DNA from 3 places in the Candidatus Enterococcus dunnyi genome. Region 2 is predicted to be linked to each of the others. Evidence: predicted binding sites of a transcription regulator. Region 2 holds the regulator's gene; each other region holds the start of a gene.
The links. Region 2 encodes HrcA, which represses chaperone genes, less so after heat shock. Its sites were predicted from a motif close to TTAGCACTCNNNNNNNNNGAGTGCTAA; they were not measured.
Positions count from the first base shown of each region.

Region 1: a site for HrcA is predicted at 2,514-2,540, ahead of groES (co-chaperone GroES). Genes of this name have one in related genera too.
Region 3: a site for HrcA is predicted at 1,483-1,509, ahead of clpP (ATP-dependent Clp endopeptidase proteolytic subunit ClpP). Genes of this name have one in related genera too.

Region 1 covers NZ_CP147246.1:3,325,751-3,330,042, forward strand. The annotation lists gene A5889_RS15670 (ABC-F family ATP-binding cassette domain-containing protein) at 1-457, opposite strand, end outside; gene A5889_RS15675 (redox-sensing transcriptional repressor Rex) at 675-1,331, shown strand; gene A5889_RS15680 (CPBP family intramembrane glutamic endopeptidase) at 1,388-2,068, opposite strand; gene A5889_RS15685 (hypothetical protein) at 2,157-2,336, opposite strand; gene groES (co-chaperone GroES) at 2,576-2,860, shown strand; gene groL (chaperonin GroEL) at 2,908-4,292, shown strand, end outside.
Region 2 covers NZ_CP147246.1:714,015-718,306, reverse strand. The annotation lists gene A5889_RS03425 (glycerophosphodiester phosphodiesterase family protein) at 1-71, shown strand, start outside; gene hemW (radical SAM family heme chaperone HemW) at 129-1,292, shown strand; gene hrcA (heat-inducible transcriptional repressor HrcA) at 1,489-2,532, shown strand; gene grpE (nucleotide exchange factor GrpE) at 2,570-3,139, shown strand; gene dnaK (molecular chaperone DnaK) at 3,213-4,292, shown strand, end outside.
Region 3 covers NZ_CP147246.1:3,161,350-3,165,641, reverse strand. The annotation lists gene A5889_RS14905 (IS1182 family transposase) at 1-168, opposite strand, end outside; gene A5889_RS14900 (hypothetical protein) at 292-807, opposite strand; gene A5889_RS14895 (TM2 domain-containing protein) at 1,059-1,370, shown strand; gene clpP (ATP-dependent Clp endopeptidase proteolytic subunit ClpP) at 1,548-2,141, shown strand; gene A5889_RS14885 (DsbA family protein) at 2,249-2,770, shown strand; gene A5889_RS14880 (hypothetical protein) at 2,787-2,984, opposite strand; gene whiA (DNA-binding protein WhiA) at 3,029-3,964, opposite strand; gene A5889_RS14870 (gluconeogenesis factor YvcK family protein) at 3,992-4,292, opposite strand, start outside.

The DNA.
Region 1 (4,292 bases), 890 kb from region 2:
AGCCGAATCCGTGTAAAACTGAGCGGATCTCATTTTCATACCCGTAGCCGTTTTGCTCAGCAAAGTCATGCTGAAGGCGATCATATTCCTTCATTATTGATTCGTAATTCGCTGCATCAGGTAAAAGTTCACTGATGATCACTTCTAATTCTCTCATACGTTTTTCCATTGTGATGATTTCTGCAAAGGCTTCAAGCATTTCGTCCCAAACAGTTTTATTAGAGGTTAAACCAGTATCTTGAGCGAGGTAGCCAAGACTGGCTGTTTTATTTTTAGCGATTGTTCCTGCATCAGGAGCATCGATTCCAGCTATTATTTTTAATAATGTTGATTTACCAGCACCATTGCGGCCGACTAAAGCAATTCGACTATTCGTGCTGATTTCCATTTGTATGTTTTCAAACAAAGTTTCCGCTCCAAAATAACGGGCGATTTGATTTGCTTGGAGTAAAATCATGGGGCATCCTCATTTCTATTTGAATGTCTTTAGTGTAGCATAGTTTAAGGCAAAATAGCACCTATACTGCCGGTTGTCCTGCAAAAATCACTTTAGGGAATTAGAAAAGATTGAAAAAATTCCTTTTTCTTGAGCTGTAAGATTGCTTTTTGATGAGAATAACTGATATCATGAGAGATGGATATTTGTCTATATTTAGAATATTGGAGGTACAATTGTGAAAGACCAAATTATTCCAAAAGCAACGGCACGACGCCTTCCCCTATATTATCGTTATTTGAGAATCCTGCATGACGCAGGGAAAAACAAAGTTTCTTCAACAGAGTTAAGTGAAGCAGTTCAAGTAGATAGCGCAACGATTCGCCGCGATTTTTCTTATTTTGGTGAATTAGGTAAGCGTGGTTACGGTTATGATGTGGAGAACTTAATGAATTTCTTCGCTAAAACATTGAATGATGATGAGCTTACTAATGTGGCTTTGATCGGTGTGGGGAATTTAGGGAGTGCATTACTTAAATATAAATTCCACCAAAGTAACAGTATTCGTGTGAGTTGCGCGTTTGATGTAAATGAAGATATCGTTGGTCGGATCGTCGACGGGATTCCCGTATATCCAATGAGCGATATGATGGAGCAGATTCGTGTTCAGCAAATCGAAGTAGCTATTTTGACATTACCTGCGAGAAGAGCACAAGAAGTTGTCAGCCAATTAGCAGATGCAGGGGTCAAAGGGATCTTGAACTTTACCGCAGCACGTTTGGTTGCACCTTCTGATGTATTGATTCAAAATGTTGATTTGACGAATGAATTACAAACGTTGATCTACTTCTTGCATCATGACAATGAATTGATCGACACTGAGATAGAAGAATAAAAAAGTAAAATACCTAAGGCTGTACTCACGATGTGATACGGAACCTTAGGTATTTTTTATTTAGGTAATTCAATATTTGCATAATGTAGAATCAATTGAGCGATGACAACGAGCGTATTCATTCCGCAATGTGCAAGGATCGATGTCCAAATTTTTCCAGTCATTTTATATAAAATAGCAAAAAAGAAGCCCATGAAAAAGTAAACAAAGAAATGGCCATCTTGATGCACGACGGAGAACAAAGCTGAACTGATCCCAGCAGCGATCCAAAAACCTGTATAACTTTCTGTTAAACCAATCATCGAACGACGGAAAACAAATTCTTCCATGATAGGGCCGCCGATAGTGGTTGCCAATATAAATAGCGGGTTAGCTAAAATAATAGCAATAATATTTTGAGTATTTTGTGAACTTGGTTGTTCCCCTGTGATGGCCATTTCGATACTGAAGACGATTGTTTGGATGATCATAGCCAGAAAAATCCCGCTGATGCCTAAAAGCAAAGTAAAAACAGGAGAAGTCAATTTTGCTTCATTTTCAGTAATTGTAACAGCTGTTTTCCTATTCTTGAAATATAGCCAAATCATCACGGCTGCCCCAAGAATATAGCTGACAGTTGTCCCGATGATCACTAAATCTGAAGAAAATGGTATAAAGACATAGGGTGAAAAAAAGACTAGTAAATAAAGTAAAATCGTAATGATGCTTAATTTTTTGATCGATAAGTTTCTGAGCATAAATAAATTGAACTCCTTTCCATATAACAATGTAAAAAGTATATCATATCCTTTATGAGAATATATGGACTGACTGAATGAAAGTAGATCATTTTCGATTATTGCGATACCCTAATAAGAGAAATATGAATACAAAGAAGAAAGCTGCTTCCCATAATGTTGTTGTCCAATCAAAACGTCGGCTGATGCCAAAAAAGAAATTACCCACATTTGCAATGATCAAATAAAGGCCAGTCGCCAGTAGAGCTCCGATAATTCGTTGTTTCATCTAAATCGCCTCACTTTCTTTTTTTATTTTACCATGAAATCGTTGTAAACAAAAAAAATGCTTTATTTGACTAAGGACCTTTTAATAGATGTTAAAAAAAGAGGGAAGAAATATTTTATAAAATTGACCAAAAGACTTGCAAAGTAATAGCAAAATGAGTATTATAAAAAGTGTAAGTTAGCACTCGACTTATAAGAGTGCTAAAAAAGATGATCAATTTTAGTATGGAGGGATTTATTGTGTTAAAACCATTAAGCGATCGCGTCATTATTGAAGTCGCACAAGAAGAAGAAAAGACAGTAGGAGGCATTGTTTTAGCGTCTGCTGCTAAAGAAAAACCACAAACTGGAAAAGTCATCGCAGTAGGAGAAGGCCGTGTTTTAGATAACGGGACAAAAGTTCCTGCTGATGTTAAAGAAGGCGATGTAGTAATGTTTGAAAAATACGCCGGTACAGAAGTAAAATATGAAGGCAATGATTACCTGATCGTTTCTGGAAAAGATATTATTGCGATCGTTGAGTAATCGATACAATCAAGTAAATAGAAAAATAATTTTGAGGTGAAGAAATCATGGCAAAAGAAATTAAATTCGCAGAAGATGCACGAGCAGCAATGCTTAGAGGTGTAGATATTTTAGCAGATACAGTAAAAGTAACATTAGGCCCTAAAGGTCGTAACGTTGTCTTAGAAAAATCATTTGGTTCTCCTTTGATCACAAATGATGGTGTGACAATTGCGAAAGAAATCGAATTAGAAGATCATTTTGAAAATATGGGTGCTAAGCTTGTTTCAGAGGTAGCATCAAAAACAAATGATATCGCTGGAGATGGTACAACAACTGCTACTGTTTTAACGCAAGCGATCGTACGTGAAGGATTGAAAAATGTTACGGCGGGAGCTAATCCATTAGGGATTCGCCGTGGTATCGAACTAGCAACAAAAACAGCCGTTGAAGAATTACACAATATCTCAACAGTCGTTGATTCTAAAGAAGCGATCGCTCAAGTTGCAGCAGTTTCTTCAGGCTCAGACCGTGTAGGTCAACTGATTGCAGACGCAATGGAAAAAGTTGGGAATGACGGCGTTATTACGATCGAAGAATCAAAAGGGATCGAAACAGAATTAGATGTCGTTGAAGGAATGCAGTTTGATCGCGGTTATCTATCTCAATATATGGTCACTGACAATGATAAAATGGAAGCTGTTTTAGAAAATCCATATATCTTGATCACAGATAAAAAAATCTCAAACATCCAAGATATCTTACCGTTACTAGAACAAATTCTACAACAAAGCCGTCCATTATTGATCATTGCTGATGATGTTGATGGAGAAGCATTACCAACCTTAGTATTAAACAAAATCCGCGGAACATTCAATGTTGTTGCAGTGAAAGCTCCAGGATTTGGTGATCGTCGTAAAGCGATGCTTGAAGATATTGCTGTCTTAACTGGCGGAACTGTGATCACCGATGATTTAGGACTTGAATTGAAAGATACAACGATCGAAAATCTTGGAAATGCAAGCAAGGTCGTAGTGGATAAAGACAATACAACGATCGTTGAAGGTGCAGGCGAAAAAGCAGGAATCGATGCACGTGTTCAATTGATCAAAAATCAAATTGCAGAAACAACTTCTGATTTTGACCGCGAAAAACTACAGGAACGTTTAGCGAAATTAGCTGGCGGGGTTGCCGTTGTCAAAGTTGGTGCTGCAACTGAAACAGAACTAAAAGAATTGAAATTGCGTATCGAAGATGCGTTAAATGCTACTCGAGCAGCTGTTGAAGAAGGAATGGTTTCTGGTGGTGGTACGGCTTTAGTTAATGTGATCAATAAAGTAACAGAAGTAGAAGCTGAAGGAGACGTAGCCACTGGCGTGAAAATCGTTGTCCGTGCCTTGGAAGAACCAATTCGTCAAATCGCTGAAAATGCTGGCTATGAAGGCTCAGTTGT
Region 2 (4,292 bases):
GAGTTCCTCAGAGTGAATTCAAGAAGATGGAAGCATTGGGGATCAATAATCTGACAACAGATTATGACTAGCCAACAGAATAAACGAAATTAAATCTACAGATATTGATTTTAAAGGAATGGATTGCAATGATCGAAACAAATAAAGGAAATAATAAAATTTCAGCATATATCCACATTCCATTTTGTGAACATATCTGCTACTACTGTGATTTCAATAAAGTATTTCTTGAAGGACAGCCGGTAGATGAATATATTCAGGCGCTATTAAAAGAAATTGACTTGACGAAAAGTCGATTTCCTAGCCAAGAAATGGAAACAATCTATATTGGCGGAGGTACACCGACTTCCTTATCTGCTAAGCAGCTTGCTGTTTTACTGGAGGGAGTTCGTACATTATTACCATTCAACGCTAAAAATGAGTTTACTGTAGAGGCCAACCCTGGCGATTTAACGCAGGAAAAGCTCCATGTGATGAAAGAATATGGAGTCAATCGTTTATCGATGGGGGTTCAAACCTTTGATAACCAATTGCTGAAAAAAATTGGTCGCAAGCATACAGCGGAGGATGTTTATGACACAATGAAGTTCCTTGAAAAGGAAAATTTCTCCAATGTAAGTATCGATTTGATCTATGCGCTGCCGGGGCAAACGTTAGAAGGCTTTAGAGATACATTAAAACGTGCGATCGAGCTTGATTTACCGCATTATTCTTTGTATTCATTGATACTGGAAAACAAAACAATGTTCATGAACTGGGTGAGACAAGGCCGTCTTCAATTGCCGGATCAAGAAGTTGAGGCGCAAATGTTTGAAGAAACGATCATCGCGATGGAAAAAGGCGGACGGCGGCAATATGAAGTGAGCAATTTTGCTTTGCCTGGGAAAGAAAGTCAGCATAATCTAGTCTACTGGGATAATGATCATTATTATGGTTTTGGTGCGGGAGCAAGCGGCTATTTAGGTCATACTCGTTACCGTAATCACGGACCGATTCAGCATTACCTAACTCCTTTACGCAATGGGCAATTACCAGTTGTAGAATCGGAAAAATTGACGATCGATAATCAAATGGAAGAACAGCTTTTCTTAGGTTTGCGTAAGAAAAAAGGCGTATCTAAGCAGCAGTTTGAAGATAAATTTGGTATTCCTATCGAGCAAGTATACGGTGAAGTGATTTTAACCTTAGTAAAGCGTGGTTTACTTACGGATCGAGCTGGTTATCTTCAGCTAACAGAACAAGGGTTGTTCGTTGGAAATGATGTATTTGAAGAATTTTTGATCGATAAATAACAGGAAAAAGAAAAGAGGCACAAGAGCTTTTGATATATAAAAGCTCTTGTGCTTTTTCTAGCGTTCCAGAATTAGCACTCTTTGCTACAGAGTGCTAAAAAAGTATGTTTTTCTCTTGACAATTCAGAAAGAACTTGCTATATTAATACTTGTATTAGCACTTGAATAACATGAGTGCTAATGAAGGGTGGTAACTATGATAACTGACAGACAAAAGAATATTTTGCGACTTATCATCCAGGAATACACAAACACAGGAATGCCCGTTGGATCAAAGAAGTTGATGGAAGAAGGGATCCAGTCCAGTTCAGCAACTATTCGTAACGATATGAAAGCTTTAGAAGAGCTTGGGCTGCTGCTAAAGACGCATTCTTCTTCTGGTCGAATTCCTTCAATGGATGGTTATCGCTATTACGTTGATCATTTATTGCGTCCAACAGAAATTGAACATGAGGAATTACAGACGATCCGTCATTCCTTTGGCAAAGAGTTTCACGAAATCAATGATATCATTGAGCAATCGGCAGAGATTCTTTCTGAATTGACCAGCTACACAGCGTTTTCTTTAGGACCTGAAATGAAAGAGCGGCGCTTGACTGGTTTTCGAATCGTTCCTTTGAATGAACGGCAGATCATCGCGATCATCGTGACGGACAAAGGCAATGTCGAAAGTCAGGTCTTTGCGGTACCAGCTTCAGTTTCCAGTCAGGATCTAGAGAAGATGACACAGATCATCAACGATAAATTAGTTGGACAGCCGCTTTTGACCGTCTATCATCGTCTGCGGACTGAGATACCGATGATTTTACATCGTTATTTTCAAACACCTGATGGGATGATGAATTTATTTGATGCTATGTTAGGACATGCATTTGAAGAAAAAGTATTTGTCAGTGGTCGAATGAATTTATTTAACTTTGGTGTGCAAAATGATTTGGATCAATTGAAATCTGTGTACTCATTTATGCAAAACACAGATGCGATCACACATTTATTGACGGCAGATGAACAAAATGACGCGAAGATCGCCATTCGAATCGGTTCAGAGATCGGGAATGATCTATTGGATAATATGAGTATGATCACTGCATCGTATGAAGTAGCAGGACATGGGAAAGGGACGATCGCATTATTAGGACCGACAAGCATGCCGTATTCAAAAATGTTTGGCTTAGTCGATGTGTTTCGTCATGAATTAGCGTCAAAACTTGGAGCTTATTATCGTTTCCTTGATGAATAAGTAAAAAGTAAAAATATAGAATTTTGATTCTACGGAAATGAGAAGGGAAGTTGCCAGAGTGAGTAAAGAAGAGACTAATGAAGAATTACAAGAAGAACAGACGAATTCAGTCGATGAATCAGTCGTCTCTGAAACAACTGAAACAGAAGTTGAAAAATCAGAACTTGAAACAGCTCAAGATGAATTATCTGAAATGGAAGATAAATTTTTAAGAGCTCGTGCAGAGATTGCTAATATGAGCAATCGCTTTAAGAACGAACGTGAATTGCTTGTTCGGTATCGTTCGCAGGATCTAGGTAAAAAGTTATTGCCTTCGATCGATAATCTAGAACGTGCAATGGCTATCGAAGTCGATGATGAACAAGGTGCAAGCTTGAAAAAAGGAATCGCGATGGTTCTGGAGAGTGTTCAAGCAGCTTTGAAAGAAGAAGGAATTGAAGAAATCCCAGCAATGGGCGAACCTTTTGATCCTAATTTACATCAGGCAGTCCAAACGATTCCTGCAACCGATGATACACCAGCAGATACAATCGTGGAAGTGCTGCAAAAAGGCTATAAGCTACATGATCGTGTTTTACGAGCGAGTATGGTTGTTGTTGCACAATAGTGACAAAACGAAAACTTGCATGATATAAATTGAATACAACAAAAATCAAAACAGAGATAGGAGATCATTAATTATGAGTAAAATTATTGGTATTGACTTAGGAACAACAAACTCAGCAGTTGCAGTATTAGAAGGCGGAGAAGCAAAAATCATTGCTAATCCAGAAGGAAATCGTACAACACCTTCTGTTGTATCATTCAAAAACGGTGAAATCCAAGTTGGTGAAGTAGCAAAACGTCAAGCTGTTACAAACCCACATACAATTTCATCAATCAAACGTCACATGGGTGAAGCAGGATTCAAAGTAGAAGCAGATGGCAAATCTTATACACCGCAAGAAATTTCTGCGATGATTTTACAATATCTAAAAGGGTTTGCAGAAGAATACCTTGGCGAAAAAGTAGATAAAGCGGTTATCACTGTGCCAGCTTACTTTAACGATGCACAACGTCAAGCAACAAAAGATGCTGGTAAAATCGCTGGTTTAGAAGTTGAACGTATTGTTAACGAACCAACAGCTGCAGCTTTAGCTTATGGTTTAGACAAAACAGATAAAGACGAAAAAGTTTTAGTATTTGACCTTGGTGGTGGTACTTTTGACGTATCGATCCTTGAATTAGGTGACGGAGTCTTTGATGTACTATCTACAGCGGGAGATAACGAATTAGGTGGAGATGACTTTGATAATAAAATCATCGATCACATGGTAGCTGAATTCAAAAAAGAAAACGGCATTGACTTATCACAAGATAAAATGGCTGTTCAACGTTTGAAAGATGCTGCTGAAAAAGCGAAAAAAGATTTATCAGGTGTGACATCAACTCAAATCAGCTTACCATTTATCACAGCAGGAGACGCTGGTCCATTGCATTTAGAAATGAACTTGACTCGTGCAAAATTTGATGAATTGACAAGCGATTTAGTAGAGCGTACAAAAACACCTGTACGTCAAGCGTTGAAAGATGCTGGTTTGAATCCATCTGAAATCGATGAAGTTATTTTAGTCGGTGGTTCAACTCGTATTCCAGCAGTTGTAGAAGCTGTACGTAAAGAAACAAACAAAGAACCAAACAAATCAGTAAACCCAGATGAAGTAGTTGCGATGGGTGCAGCTATTCAAGGTGGCGTTATCACTGGTGATGTGAAAGACGTT
Region 3 (4,292 bases), 1.1 Mb from region 2:
AATACTTGGTCGACCTAAGGTCGAATAAGTTGATTCAACAATTGGATAAATGAAGGTAAAATCAATTGCTTTATCTATTTTTCGGATCAAGTGATCTTTTGGGACAAGTTCTTCCAAGGAAATCATCATGTATTGATCCCTTCCATTCATTGGGTGTTTTGACATCATTTTTTACGCGCTCCTTTAAAACGTTTTCATACATTAAGTATAAAAGAAAAAACTGTAGACGTCATCCTTTTTTAGAACTTTGTCTACAGTCTGGCCGTACCTTTCACTTAAGGTACGGGCTTTTTAGCTCTTTTGGAAATAGTACAGCGGTTTGTGCGACAGACGTTTCATTTGTCTTTTTTTATCTTCGATGATCGTCAACAACTCTTCTGAAAAAGTTTCTAAAATCAATTTTCCACCCTTATAGGTACTTCCACCCATTGAGATGACTTCATCCGGGGTCAAAATTACTTTTCTGTGAGCAATCTTTTTGAAAAACTCTTCGACTAGATAAGTAGGAAGATAGAAATTGTTTTGCGCAGAAAAAGATTCCAAATATATAAAGTCGTCGATGCTGATATAACAATCATCCATAGAAATAAAGTTAACAGATTTATCGACATAAATATCTCTCTTTTGCAAAATTTCATTGATTTTTTTGTTCAAAAGATTCAATGTTTCGATTTCTTTGACGAAATGTTCCAGCTCACGATAACGTGCTGCTTTTCGTTCTTCAAACGTCACTCGTAAAGCAACGCTGATCGACACAATCACTGCGCCAACTAATACGCCTGTTATGCCTGCGATAAAAACAACCATCCGAATCCCCTCACTCTTCTTTACTTGCTTTTTTAGTATAACATACTCTTTCACAAGCGTAAAAACATAGAACAAAAAAATAAAAAGGATTCATTTACTTAAAAGTTTTCAATTCTTTTTGAAAGGTGATCTGTAAAAGTTATAAAGTGAAAATTTAAAGATATAGAAAAAAAGTGAGCAGATCAGACTTTGAGAAAGTTATTATTGCTAATAAAGATAAGCCTATGTTCTGCACTTCGTATCAGTGTTTGATGACGAAATCAAGCACTGATAATCTGCAAGACAAAATCAGCATCAATATTGTCAATGAAAACAATAATACTCAATCAGTTGGTGGTTATGTACAACAAGGTAGAGTAGTCAATAAATGGATTTATTTCATTCTAGCATTTTTCTTAGGCTGGATCGGTGCTCATAAATTCTACTCTGGTTTTTCTGGAAAAGGCATCATGTATCTTGTTTTCAGTTGGACTGGCATTCCAGCTCTTATTGCTTTCTTCACTGCGATCATGACTTTATTGAAGCCTGCTGACCAAAACGGCAACATTATTGTCTCTTCATAATATTTATTTTGAGAATAATAGTAGAAGGCAGAAACACGGCTCAACGTTTCTACCTTCTATTTTTTCAGTTCATTTAAGTTGACCTTTTTTGACCAATAAAGTATACTTTTTTTAAGCATTCAGGTATGCTTTGTGATAAAATGATTTGAAGAGCTTTTTATATAGGAGGAATATACTATGAACTTAATACCAACAGTCATTGAACAGTCATCTCGTGGAGAAAGAGCTTATGATATTTATTCACGATTATTAAAAGATAGAATCATCATGTTAAGTGGTCCGATCGATGATAATGTAGCCAACTCAGTAATTGCTCAATTATTATTTTTGGATGCACAAGACTCTGAAAAAGATATCTACATCTACATCAATTCTCCTGGCGGCAGTGTTTCTGCTGGATTAGCAATTTTCGATACGATGAATTTTGTTAAAGCAGACGTCCAAACGATCGTACTTGGGATGGCCGCATCAATGGGCAGCTTTTTACTAACTGCTGGTCAAAAAGGCAAACGTTTTGCCTTGCCTAATGCTGAAATCATGATCCATCAACCACTTGGTGGTGCACAAGGACAAGCGACAGAAATCGAAATCGCTGCAAAACATATCTTGGATACACGTGACCGTTTGAACAAAATCTTGGCTGAGCGAACTGGTCAGCCTTTAGAAGTCATCGAACGCGACACAGATCGTGACAACTTCATGACAGCTCAACAGGCAAAAGAATACGGCTTGATCGATGAAGTAATGGAAAATAGCAGTGCCTTAAGCTAAACCTAAAATCAGATGTCCAAAATTCTTTTCCGGATTTTGGACATTTTTATTTCAACTCAGACTAAAAAGCGCTACACTATAAGTAAAGAATTGAAAGGATGTATAACATGGATATCTCAATTATCGATGCAACAAAAGTCACTACAAAAAATGGTTTAGTCATTGGTCAAGAATCAGCTCCAATAAAGATGGTCGAATTTATGAATGTTCGTTGTCCCTACTGTAAAAAATGGTTTGAAGACTCTTTTGACCTTTTAGAAAAATATGTTAAAGAAGGAAAAGTTCAGCGTATTATCAAGCTATTTGATAAAGAGAAAGAAACATTACAGCCTGGAAACGTGATGCATCACCACATTGATTACGACTTACCAGAAAGAGGATTACTTAGTTTAAAACAAATGTATGACACGCAAGATCAATGGGGGCATCTTTCATTAGCAGATGTTGCCGTCTTTGCCCAAGATAACCTACAGCTAGCTGAAAAGAAAAATCCTGCAATGATCGATACTGTGATTGCTGAAGCAAATGCTGCTAATATCAAATTTGTTCCAACGATCGTTATTGGTGAACATATCTTTGATGAATCTGTTACAACGGAAGAATTGATCAGCTACATTGAAGGAAAATAAAAAAACAAAGACAAAGCTATTGTGGCTTTGTCTTTGTTTTTTGTTCTTGTTTTCTCTTTAGTTTCTTTTCAGCGAGTGAATCCTGAGTTTCTTTTTGGGCGTCTTCACTAAAATTCAAGATTTTATCTACATCTTCTTTACCTAAAAATTCGCCCAAACCTTCGCCTAATTGTTTGATTTGCCGCATAATAAAGTCTTTATCCTCAACACCCATTTCTTTCACCTGATTTCCATTTTTTAGTTCACGTAACTTTGCAGCTATGCACTTTTTTCTCTAAGTTTTTCAGCAAATTCATTGATTTTCCTGATTCGATGATTGATTCCCGATTTTGAAATTGCACCTGAAGGAATCATCTCACCAAGTTCTTTCAGACTGACTTCCGGATATTCCAAACGCAATTCAGCGATTTCCTGTAATTTTTCTGGTAGAGCCGTTAAACCTACCACACTTTCAATATACTGGATATTTTCAATTTGTTTTGATGCAGCATCGATCGTCTTATTTAAGTTCGCTGTTTCGCAATTGACCAAACGATTAACAGAATTGCGCATATCCCGCACGATTCGGACATCTTCAAATTTTAACATCGAATTCGTTGCACCGATCAATGTTAAAAAATCAGCGATCCGCTCTGCACCTTTCAAATAAGAAATATAGCCGTTTCTTCTCTCTAGCGTCCGTGCATTCAAATCATAATAATTCAGCATTTGACAAATATCTTCATTGTGTTCTTCATAAATAGAAAATATTTCTAAATGGTAACGACTGGTTTCAGGATTATTGACTGAGCCAGAAGCCATAAAAGCACCACGTAAATAAGATCTCATCTTTTGGGCATTCCCCATGATTTCATCTGATACATGGCTATTGAACATCATTCCATCTAAAATATCTAAATCTGCAAGAACGTCCTTAGTTCCCTGTTTTAAACGAACAATATAAACATTGTTCTTCTTCAGCTTCATTTTTTTTCGAACGAGCAACTCCGATCGTACGTCATAATGATCTTTTAAAAGAGAATAAATACGTCTTGCGATCGCAGCATTTTCTGTTTGGACATTCAACACGAATTGCTGATTCACGATGCTTAGTGACCCATTCATTCGAATCAATGCAGCAAGTTCTGCTCTAGCATGTTCCCGATGGACTTCTAACGTCGTTAGTTCTTTTTTCACATCTGAGGCAAAAGACATTTTTCTCTCCCCCTCTCTCTTTTCCTTTTAATACCTTGCTCCAAAAACGATTCGGAACAACTCGTCAACTACCTTATCACCATCATGAAAAACGCCACCGTCTCTTAATTTCAGAAAATCAGTAGAAATCACTCGGCAGCCTTCCGATCTTAATTTTTGAAAGTCATGCTCCACTTGTACAAGATACTCATCATAAACGTCCGGATCCATGTATCCATCAGGTACTTTTTCTGTGTTGACTAATACCGTATCAACAAACTTACTTTTGAGATGATCGTGTAAAACACAAACATGATCTGCATCTGTAAAGTGCTCGGTTTCACCTTTT